One region of the Cellvibrio polysaccharolyticus genome, then DNA from elsewhere that is predicted to be linked to it. Evidence: predicted binding sites of a transcription regulator. Region 1 holds the regulator's gene; each other region holds the start of a gene.
What was found. Region 1 encodes sigma-54, which starts transcription at its own class of promoters, with help from an activator protein. Its sites were predicted from a motif close to TGGCACANNNNTTGCNNT; they were not measured.
Positions count from the first base shown of each region.

Region 2: a site for sigma-54 is predicted at 1,518-1,535, ahead of flgF (flagellar basal-body rod protein FlgF). Genes of this name have one in related genera too.
Region 3: a site for sigma-54 is predicted at 1,646-1,663, ahead of C4F51_RS14275 (pilin). Genes of this name have one in related genera too.

Region 1 covers NZ_PRDL01000001.1:1,498,969-1,502,226, reverse strand. The annotation lists gene lptA (lipopolysaccharide transport periplasmic protein LptA) at 1-8, shown strand, start outside; gene lptB (LPS export ABC transporter ATP-binding protein) at 18-743, shown strand; gene C4F51_RS06415 (RNA polymerase factor sigma-54) at 899-2,488, shown strand; gene hpf (ribosome hibernation-promoting factor, HPF/YfiA family) at 2,618-2,908, shown strand; gene ptsN (PTS IIA-like nitrogen regulatory protein PtsN) at 2,911-3,258, shown strand, end outside.
Region 2 covers NZ_PRDL01000001.1:2,429,852-2,433,109, reverse strand. The annotation lists gene C4F51_RS10410 (flagellar hook-basal body complex protein) at 1-1,277, shown strand, start outside; gene flgF (flagellar basal-body rod protein FlgF) at 1,582-2,325, shown strand; gene flgG (flagellar basal-body rod protein FlgG) at 2,348-3,136, shown strand; gene flgH (flagellar basal body L-ring protein FlgH) at 3,156-3,258, shown strand, end outside.
Region 3 covers NZ_PRDL01000001.1:3,378,495-3,381,752, reverse strand. The annotation lists gene pilB (type IV-A pilus assembly ATPase PilB) at 1-1,369, opposite strand, end outside; gene C4F51_RS14275 (pilin) at 1,713-2,183, shown strand; gene C4F51_RS14270 (sulfatase-like hydrolase/transferase) at 2,259-3,258, shown strand, end outside.

The sequences.
Region 1 (3,258 bases):
AAAACTGATCAGGACTTATGGCTACTCTTTACGCTCGTAACCTTGCCAAAAGCTACAAAAAGCGCAAGGTCGTTATTGATGTCTCCCTGTCTGTCAGCAGCGGCACGATTGTAGGCCTGCTCGGCCCCAACGGCGCAGGAAAAACCACCTGCTTTTATATGATTGCCGGGTTGATTACCGCCGACAACGGCCGCGTACTGCTCGACGACAAGGATTTAACCCACCTGCCCATCCATGGTCGTGCACGCGCCGGTATCGGTTATTTACCCCAGGAAGCTTCGGTATTTCGAAAGCTGTCGGTAGCCGACAACATCATGGCAATTCTGGAAACCCGTAGCGATCTCGACAGAAAGCAGCGTCTGGCCAAACTGGACTCATTGCTGCAGGAATTTCACATCACTCACATTCGGGACAGTCTCGGCATGGCACTGTCAGGTGGCGAACGCCGCCGGGTGGAAATTGCCCGCGCCCTGGCCACAGAGCCCCGCTTTATTTTGCTGGATGAACCTTTTGCCGGGGTTGACCCCATCTCGGTCAATGACATCAAGCAAATCGTAAGACACCTGAAAGATCGCGGTATCGGGGTATTGATTACCGATCACAATGTGCGCGAAACCCTCGATATCTGCGAAACGGCCTATATCGTCAGTGAAGGTCACATTATCGCCGAAGGCACTGCCGAGACAGTTTTGGCCAATAACAAAGTGCGTGAGGTGTATCTGGGCGAGAATTTCCGCCTTTGATTGAAGATTTATTTGACGCCAGGGCCTTGACTTTTGCAAATAACACACAACAAGGCACAAACATTGCTTAGCCTTGTTGCTTGCGAGATCAAGGCTGTCTAAACTCTACTTCATCGACCACTGTTCTCGTCTAAGCAGGATCAGCTTTTTAAACGATGAAGCAATCTCTCCAGTTAAAGCTCGGTCAACAACTGACCATGACTCCGCAGCTGCAACAGGCCATTCGCCTGCTGCAGCTCTCCACACTGGATCTGCAACAGGAGATACAGGAAGCCCTCGACTCCAACCCGATGCTGGAGATGGAAGACAGCTTCGACAACCCTCCTGAATCCGCCGAAAAAGACGACCTTGATTACACACGCCAGGCTGAAATAGCCGCTGACCTGCCGGGTGACCGCCCGCTGAGTGATGCCCACTCTTCTTCGTCTGACAGCAGCGAAAACTTCTCTGATCACGACAGTGACTTCCGGGAAACTGACAGCTTCAATGAAAGCGATGGCTTTTCCGAAAGTGATGTCGTGGGCGAATGGAATGAATCCATCCCTACCGACTTGCCGGTAGATACCAGCTGGGATGACGTTTACCAGACATCCAGCTCCGGTAGCAGCAACTTTGAAAATGATGACAACGACTTCGAAAGCCGTCGGGCTGCGGTCGATTCCATCTACGACCACCTGATGTGGCAACTGAACCTCACGCCATTTTCCGATCGCGATTATCTGATTGCGCTGGCCATTATCGACGCCGTTGAACCTGGCGGCATGCTGTCGGTTTCTCTGGACGATATTTTTGAAGGCCTGGCTGCCGAACTGGAAGAGCTGGAACTGGACGAAGTGGTCGCCGTTCAACATCGCCTGCAACAATTTGACCCTTGCGGCGTTTGCAGCCAGAACCTTGCCGAATGCCTGCTGGTGCAACTGCAACAATTCCCGACGGATACGCCCTTCCTCGAAGCCGCCAAAACCATCTGCAAAAATTATTTGCCGCTGCTTGGCAGCCGCGACTATCGCCAGCTGATGCGCAAAACCCGGCTCAAGGAAAATGAACTGGGCCAGGCAGTTTTGCTCATCCAGGGGTTGAACCCCCGCCCTGGTGACATTATTGCCAGTGGCGATACCGAATATGTAGTACCGGACGTGTTTGTTGAAAAACGCGATGGCCGCTGGATCGTCGAGCTGAACCCGGATATCGCACCTCGCCTGCGAATCAACGCCAACTATGCCTCTATGGTCAAGCGCGCCGATTCCAGTAGCGACAACACTTTTTTGAAAGACAACCTTCAGGAGGCGCGCTGGTTTTTAAAAAGCCTGCAGAGCCGCAACGAAACCCTGCTGAAAGTTGCCAGCTGTATTGTTGAAAAACAACGCGGCTTTCTTGAATACGGCGCCGAGGCCATGAAGCCGCTGGTGCTGCACGACATCGCAGAAATTGTGCAGATGCATGAGTCCACTATTTCACGCGTAACCACACAAAAATTCATGCACACGCCGCAAGGCATTTTTGAGCTGAAGTATTTTTTCTCCAGCCATGTGAGCACTGAAGGTGGTGGCGAGTGTTCTTCAACCGCGATTCGTGCACTGATTAAAAAACTGATCAGCGCCGAAAATGCGAAAAAACCATTGAGCGACAGTAAAATCACCGACCTGCTGGCCGAGCAGGGAATTCAGGTAGCCCGTCGCACTATTGCAAAATACCGGGAGTCGTTAAACATCCCGCCGTCCAACGAGCGGAAATCGTTGATGTAATCGCACCGATCAGGAAACGTTATTTATTCTCAAATTTGAAGTTCAATGCGAACCAATAAAAGAGTAAATAATCAGATAAAAAGACGGATTGAAAAATCCATTGATATCGCCAACAAAGAGGAAGTATCCATGCAGATTACGATTAATGGCCATCACCTGGAAGTCACTGAAGCCCTTAAGCAGTACGTAGAAACCAAACTGGAAAAGCTGGATAACCACCACGACAAAATTACTTCTGTGCATGTCATCCTTGGGGTTGATCACCTCGATCAAAAAGCGGAAGCCACGGTGCACGTCAGCGGTAAGGATTTATTTGCTGATGCCGTAGAAGCGGATATGTATGCGGCCATTGATAAACTGGCGGACAAACTGGATCGCCAACTGATTAAACACAAAGAAAAATTACGTAGCCATCGTTAACCATGACAATCCCGGAACTGATTACGCCCGATCGCACCCTGTGTGCTATTGAAGGTGTTAGCAAGAAACGCACCCTGGAAATTCTCGCCAATACCATTGCACGCGCCGTACCCTCTATTAATGCCGATGAAGTTTTTCGTCGGCTGATAGCCAGGGAACGCCTGGGATCTACCGGCATCGGTTTCGGGATAGCCTTACCGCATTGCCGCATGGAATGCGGCAGTAAAGCGATAGGCGCCCTGATTACTCTGAAACAACCTATTGAGTTTGATGCAATTGACGGCCAGAAAGTGGATATTTTATTCGCTATGCTGGTACCGGAAAATGCTAATGCAGAACACCTTGATACC
Region 2 (3,258 bases), 930 kb from region 1:
CCGATGCCAAAGTGCTTTCTACCACCTTTGATAACAGCAGCAGCAATTTGATGTTGAATGGGGTGCGCCTTTCCGCTACCACGATGGAAGGGCTGGCTAACGAAATCAATGCGTTGACCACTTCCAACTTGCCTGGCATTAGTGCCAGCCTGGATACGGATGGTAACCTTAATCTGGTTTCCAATATTGGTACTGACCTCAAATTTTCATTTGTCGATACAGGCACCGGTGCCGCTGCAGGTACGGTTGAAGTGGTTGGTCGTGTGGGTACCGGCGCACAATTACTGAATGACTTTACCAATGCTGCGGTTGTGGGGGGCAAAATTGATATCGTGATGGGGCAGGGTTATAGCGTTGAGGCCAGCAACCCGGCGGTGGGCAACATCATGGCACCAATTACTGCAGCCACTTTTACCGATGTGCCCATTAACGCATTCGATCCAAAAAATCAGAACACCTACAACGAAGCCACTTCAGCACAGATTTATGACAGCTTGGGCAACCCTCATGCTATGCGACAGTATTTCGTCAAGCAGCCTTATGATCCTGCAGATCCTTCTACATCGGCCAATCACTGGGTAATGTATGTGCAGGTGGATGGGCAAAATGTGGGTGATCCGGACCCCACGTTGTTGCCGCCGCAAAATCTTGAGCCAACCATGGCGTCATTTAACGTTCATTTTAATCAGGATGGTTCGCTGAATACGGCATTGACCGATACCATTTTGATTTCCAACTGGATGCCATTGGGAACTGATGGAGAACCGGTTGGTGCTCTTGGGCCATTAAATGTATTGCAAGGTGGCACTCTGCCAGTGAGTGAGCCTCCAGCAAGTTCCAACTTTGAAATCAAACTGGATGGCTCAACCCAGGTTGCTGGTAAATTTGATGTAGGAAACCCTCAACAAAACGGTTATGCAACAGGCCGTTTGGCAGGGCTGGATGTTGGTAAGGATGGTATTATTTTTGCCCGCTTTACCAATGGTGAGGCTCAGGTATTGGGGCAGGTAGCTTTGGCCAACTTCAACAGCCTTGATGGCTTGAAGCCGGTCGGCGGTTCTATGTGGGCACAAACCTACGAGAGTGGTGATCCGGGTATTGGTGTTCCGGGGGCTGGTACGCTGGGTGATATATCCTCGGGTACGCTGGAAGAGTCCAACGTAGACTTGTCCGAGCAGTTGGTGAACCTGATTATTGCCCAGCGCAACTTCCAGGCGAATGCGAAAACCATCGAAACCACCAACGCCACCACGCAAACCATTATCAATTTGCGTTAATGTTTAGCTCACGGTGATGCAGCGCTTTTTATAAGGCGCTGCGCCCTTGGTGAGTTGGCATTTCCTCTTCAATTCCTTTTTCCTGCGGGCGGCAAACAGCGGCAGCAGTTTGCCGCCCGACTTGCTTTTACTTTCCTTGTCCCTTTGCAATACCTCTTCGCTAACCGGATTTAATTAAAAAATCTATTTAATTCAATGGCTTGAAGTTTTATCCAATTCAAATTTATAACCCGTCCAATCTGGCACTGACCTTGCAATAACTCCGTTAACGGCAAAACTGCCAAAAAAATAGCGGAGTAAGGTAATGGATAAGGCGCTGTATATCGCGATGACGGGAGCCCGGCACAACATGCTGGCGCAAACCAATCATTCCAATAATCTTGCCAATATCAATACCACCGGTTTTCGCGCTGACTTTGCGCAAGCGCGCTCCATGCCCGTTTATTTCGGCGAAGGCAGCCCCACTCGCGCTTATGCGCTCACCGAATCACCCACCAGCGACTTTGAGCAAGGCCCTTTGAATGAAACCGGCCGGGATCTTGACGTTGCTATTAATGGTAACGGCTTTATCGCCGTGCTCGGTCATGACGGTACCGAAGCTTATACCCGCGCGGGCAACCTGGTCATTGATGCCAACGGCTTTTTGCGTACCGGAAATGGTTTGCCGGTGCTGGGGAATGCCGGGCCAATTTCCTTGCCCCCGCTTGAAAAACTGGAAGTCGGTGCCGATGGCACCTTGTCTGCTGTGGCAATTGGCCAGGGACCGGAAGCCATGGTTGAGCTGGATCGTATTCGTCTGGTGAATCCCGATCTGCAAAATATTGAAAAAGGTCAGGACGGTTTATTCCGTCAGCGCGATGGTTTGAATGCACAGCCAGCGGCAGAAGTGCGTTTGGTAAGCGGTCTTCTGGAAGGCAGTAATGTGAATGCGGTGAGTGCTTTTACAGAAATATTGAGCCTCTCACGGCAGTACGAAATGCAAGTCAAATTAATGAAGGATGCTGAGCAAAACTCTGAAGCATCTTCACAGTTACTCAGAATATCCTGATATTTCATTTGAGGGTTTTATCATGCACGCTGCACTCTATGTCAGTAAAACCGGTCTGGCCGCTCAGGATAAGCAACTGACCACCATTTCCAACAACCTCGCCAACGTAGGCACAGTCGGTTTTAAGCGCGATCGCGCCATTTTTGAAGATCTTTTGTATCAGGTACAGCGTCAGCCCGGCGCGCAAACCACACAAGACACACAACTGCCATCCGGCTTGCAATTGGGTGCCGGTGTAAGAGTGGTTGCTACGCAAAAACAATTTACCGAAGGTAATTTGCAAATTACCGAACAGTCGCTGGATATGGCGATTGATGGTCGCGGATTTTTTCAAATTCTGCAGCCGGATGGTTCTGTTGCTTACACTCGTAATGGCCAGTTTCAACGCAATAGCGAAGGCCAGCTGGTTAACAATGAAGGCTTGCTGGTTGAGCCGGCGATCAATATTCCCGAAGGCGCGGTGCGCGTTACTGTCAGTACTGACGGTGTGGTGAATGCTTTTTTCAAAGGTGAAGAAGCTGAGCCACAGCAGTTGGGTGACCTGACTCTGGTTGACTTTATCAACCCGGCCGGTTTGCAAGCAGTAGGCGGCAATTTATTTCTGGAAACCGTAGCCAGCGGTAACCCTATTCAAGGTGCGCCTAACGAAAATGGTATGGGCAAATTGGTGCAGGGTGCGCTGGAAGGTTCCAACGTGGATATCGTTGAAGAGATGGTGAATATGATCACTACCCAACGTGCCTACGAACTGAATTCCAAAGTGGTATCAACAGCTGACCAGATGTTGCAATACATCAGTCAGACTCTTTAATCGCTGTCGGATCATGACCATGAAAACAATCGTAAGCAGAGTATTAGCGAGCGGGTTTACTGTCGGTGTTGCCGTTTTTTTGACGGCCTGTTCGTCGGCGCATCGGCCCATGCCTAACGATC
Region 3 (3,258 bases), 1.9 Mb from region 1:
CAATAATCAAACTCACGCTGGTGGCTACGTTAAAAGCGGGTACGCCCATATTCAGCAAACGAGTCAGTGTTTCAGGCGCACTATTGGTATGCAGTGTAGAAAGTACAAGGTGACCGGTTTGCGCTGCCTTAATGGCAATTTCGGCGGTTTCCAGGTCCCGAATCTCCCCCACCATAATAATATCGGGGTCTTGCCGTAAAAATGAGCGCAGCGCTTCGGCAAAAGTAAGGCCTACCCGAGTATTCATCTGAACCTGGTTAATGCCTTCCAGGTTAATTTCTACCGGGTCTTCTGCGGTAGAAATGTTCACTTCATCGGTATTAAGAATATTCAAACCGGTATAAAGCGATACCGTTTTACCACTACCGGTAGGTCCGGTTACCAGAATCATCCCTTGGGATTGCGCCAAGGCGTCCATGTACATTTTCTTTTGGCTATCTTCATAGCCCAGTGCATCAATCCCCAGCTTGGCTGCGCCAGCATCCAGAATCCGCAGTACGATTTTTTCGCCAAAAAGCGTGGGCAAGGTGTTGACGCGAAAGTCGATGGCGCGGGTTTTCGACAGTTTCATCTTGATGCGGCCATCCTGAGGAACCCGTCGCTCCGAAATGTCCATTTGCGACATCACCTTTAAGCGTGCAGCCATGCGGGTCGCAAGATTTACCGGCGGTTTGGTGACTTCCTGCAGAATGCCATCGGTACGGAATCTTACGCGGTAAGTCTTTTCATAGGGTTCAAAGTGAATGTCCGAAGCACCGGTTTTAATCGCATCCAGCAAGACTTTATTAATAAATCGTACTACCGGGGCTTCTTCTGCTTCAGACTTCTCGGGGCTCTCTTCGTCATTGCCTGTACTGCCGGATACTTCCAGTCCTTCCAGTCCGTCGTCGTCCAGACCCGCCAGAGCATCATCAATACCTTCAACAAGAGACTTCAAATACCGTTCTATAGCCACTGCGAGTTTATCGGCTTCTACCAGTACAGCCTCGGTACTGATGCCAGTGCTGAATTTAATCTCATCGAGTGCATGTAAATCGGTAGGATCTGCTACTGCAAGAAACAGACGGTTGCCGCGACGAACCATGGGTAAAATATGATGTTTGCGAATGAGTTTCTCATCGACCAACTTGTCCGGAATAGTGTCTTTGAAGAGCGCATCCAGGTCGAACAAAGGGGTGCCAAACTCAATTGAGGCAGCCTGAGCAATAATGCGTGCGTCCAGCACACCATTCCTTACTGCGTAATGGATAAATGGCACTTTTTCTCTGGCAGCTTCCGTAGAAATCTGTTTCGCCAAATCTCCGTCCAGCAGTCCATCGCTTACCAGGCGGCGGGCCAATCCATTTAATGAAACTGTAGGCGCATTCATACGCAGGCTTTCTCCATTTTTAAGGGTGTTGAGCCGGGTGCTTATTAAACACTGTAAGCACGTGGAAATAAACGATCTCTGTCTGCATCAATGTAAAACCATGTTTTTGACCGCCGGGCGCTAATGAGGGGTGACAAAATGCGTCAGTTATTGACTTCTTGTGCGGCTCGCCAGGCTTGTTCTGAACGTTGGAAAAACGACTAAGTATCAGCAGCAATGGTTGCTCGGCGTTATGTCTCAAGAGCTTTTCCTGCTTCGATTGTTATTTATTAAAGTTGGTTTGTATTTTGCTTTAATCATAACGAAGCTTTATTGCTCGACTTTCTAACATCGGAGATATGCAATGAAAAAAGTACAACAGGGTTTTACTCTTATTGAATTGATGATCGTAGTAGCCATTATCGGTATTTTGGCTGCTGTTGCTCTGCCTGCTTATCAGGATTACACCATCCGTGCGCAAGCTGCAGAGGGGCCCACCTTGGCTGGAGGGTTGAGAACAGCTATATCAGAGCATTATTCCGACCGTGGCGAATGGGCAGCCAATAATGCGGCATTGGGAATCAGTGGGGATATTGTTGGCAATTATGTAGAAACAATTGAGGTTGAAGATGGCGTTATTACTGTAACTTATGGTGAAAAGGCTAACGCAGCTTCTCTGTCAGGTAAGCTTTTAACCATTCGCCCTGCTCTTACTGCATCCCAAAATGTAGCGTGGGTTTGTGGCTATGCTGATGTACCTACCGGTGCCTCAGCGGAAGGAACTGATGCTACTGATGTGGCTGAGAAACACTTACCAGCATCCTGTCGTTCATAAGTTCAAGTTAAAAGAAAAAAGGTGCCTTAGGGCACCTTTTTTTATGAGTGGCATTCCTTGAGAGATTAATTTGAAATGTTGATTCCTTCAGTGGCTGGATTGGTGGTTGTTTTTGTTGCATTGCTATTTTGGCGAGGAAGTAGAGTCGTTGGTTTGGCCGTTTGTTGTCTTGTTTTTCTTGGTTTATATCTCTCAGGGTTTTATTTGATTGCTCATTACTATACTGGCAATGGTATAAATGATTCGGTGGTATTTCATATTCTTTATGCGATAGATATTAGAACTATCAGCCAGCACTGGATTGTATTTTTAGCTTGTATAGTATTTCTCACATTTTCTATTTGCCTTTTTCATTATTTAGCGTCAGTTCATATTCCATCAGCTTCAAAGAAAAGAGTAGCGCTGTTTAGCTCTGGTTTTTTATGTTTTTATAATGCTGTTGTTTTTCTCGTGGCTGGTTTTGTGCTAATTAGCCACCCTGCAATACAGGAAACTTATCACGTCGTTGTCACCGAATATAAAGTGTCGCAATCTAGGAAGCTGGAGGACGAGGTCGTTTTTGTTAGCGGACTTGTAACAGATAAACCACGCAGTTTTATTTATCTGTATGCTGAAAGTCTGGAAGAATCCTTTTTTGATGATGATGCTTATCCGGAACTTTTACCTGAGTTGAATCAATTAAGGCGAGATGCTTTGGTGATTAAAGGTATTGGGCAGGCGCCTATGACAGAGTGGACAATCGCCGGTATGACCGCTTCGCAGTGTGGTATCCCTTTGGCTACTTTTTCAAAAGGTAGGAATGAAATGGGCAAAATGGCGCACTTCCTTCCGGAGGCCAACTGTGTTGGAGATGTTCTGAGTCGAAATGGATACTTCCTGTCTTATGTGGGTGGGGCAGACATCAGCTTTGCCGGGAAAAATAATTTTTATTCGGCGCATGGGTTTTCTGATGTCAAAGGGTATCAGGAGCTCGAATTGCTGTATTCAAAAATATTTCCCAAGTCAAAATGGGGGATTTATGACGATGACTTGCTTTCGCTGCTTTGGAATGAGTTTGAAGTTTTAGCTGACCTTG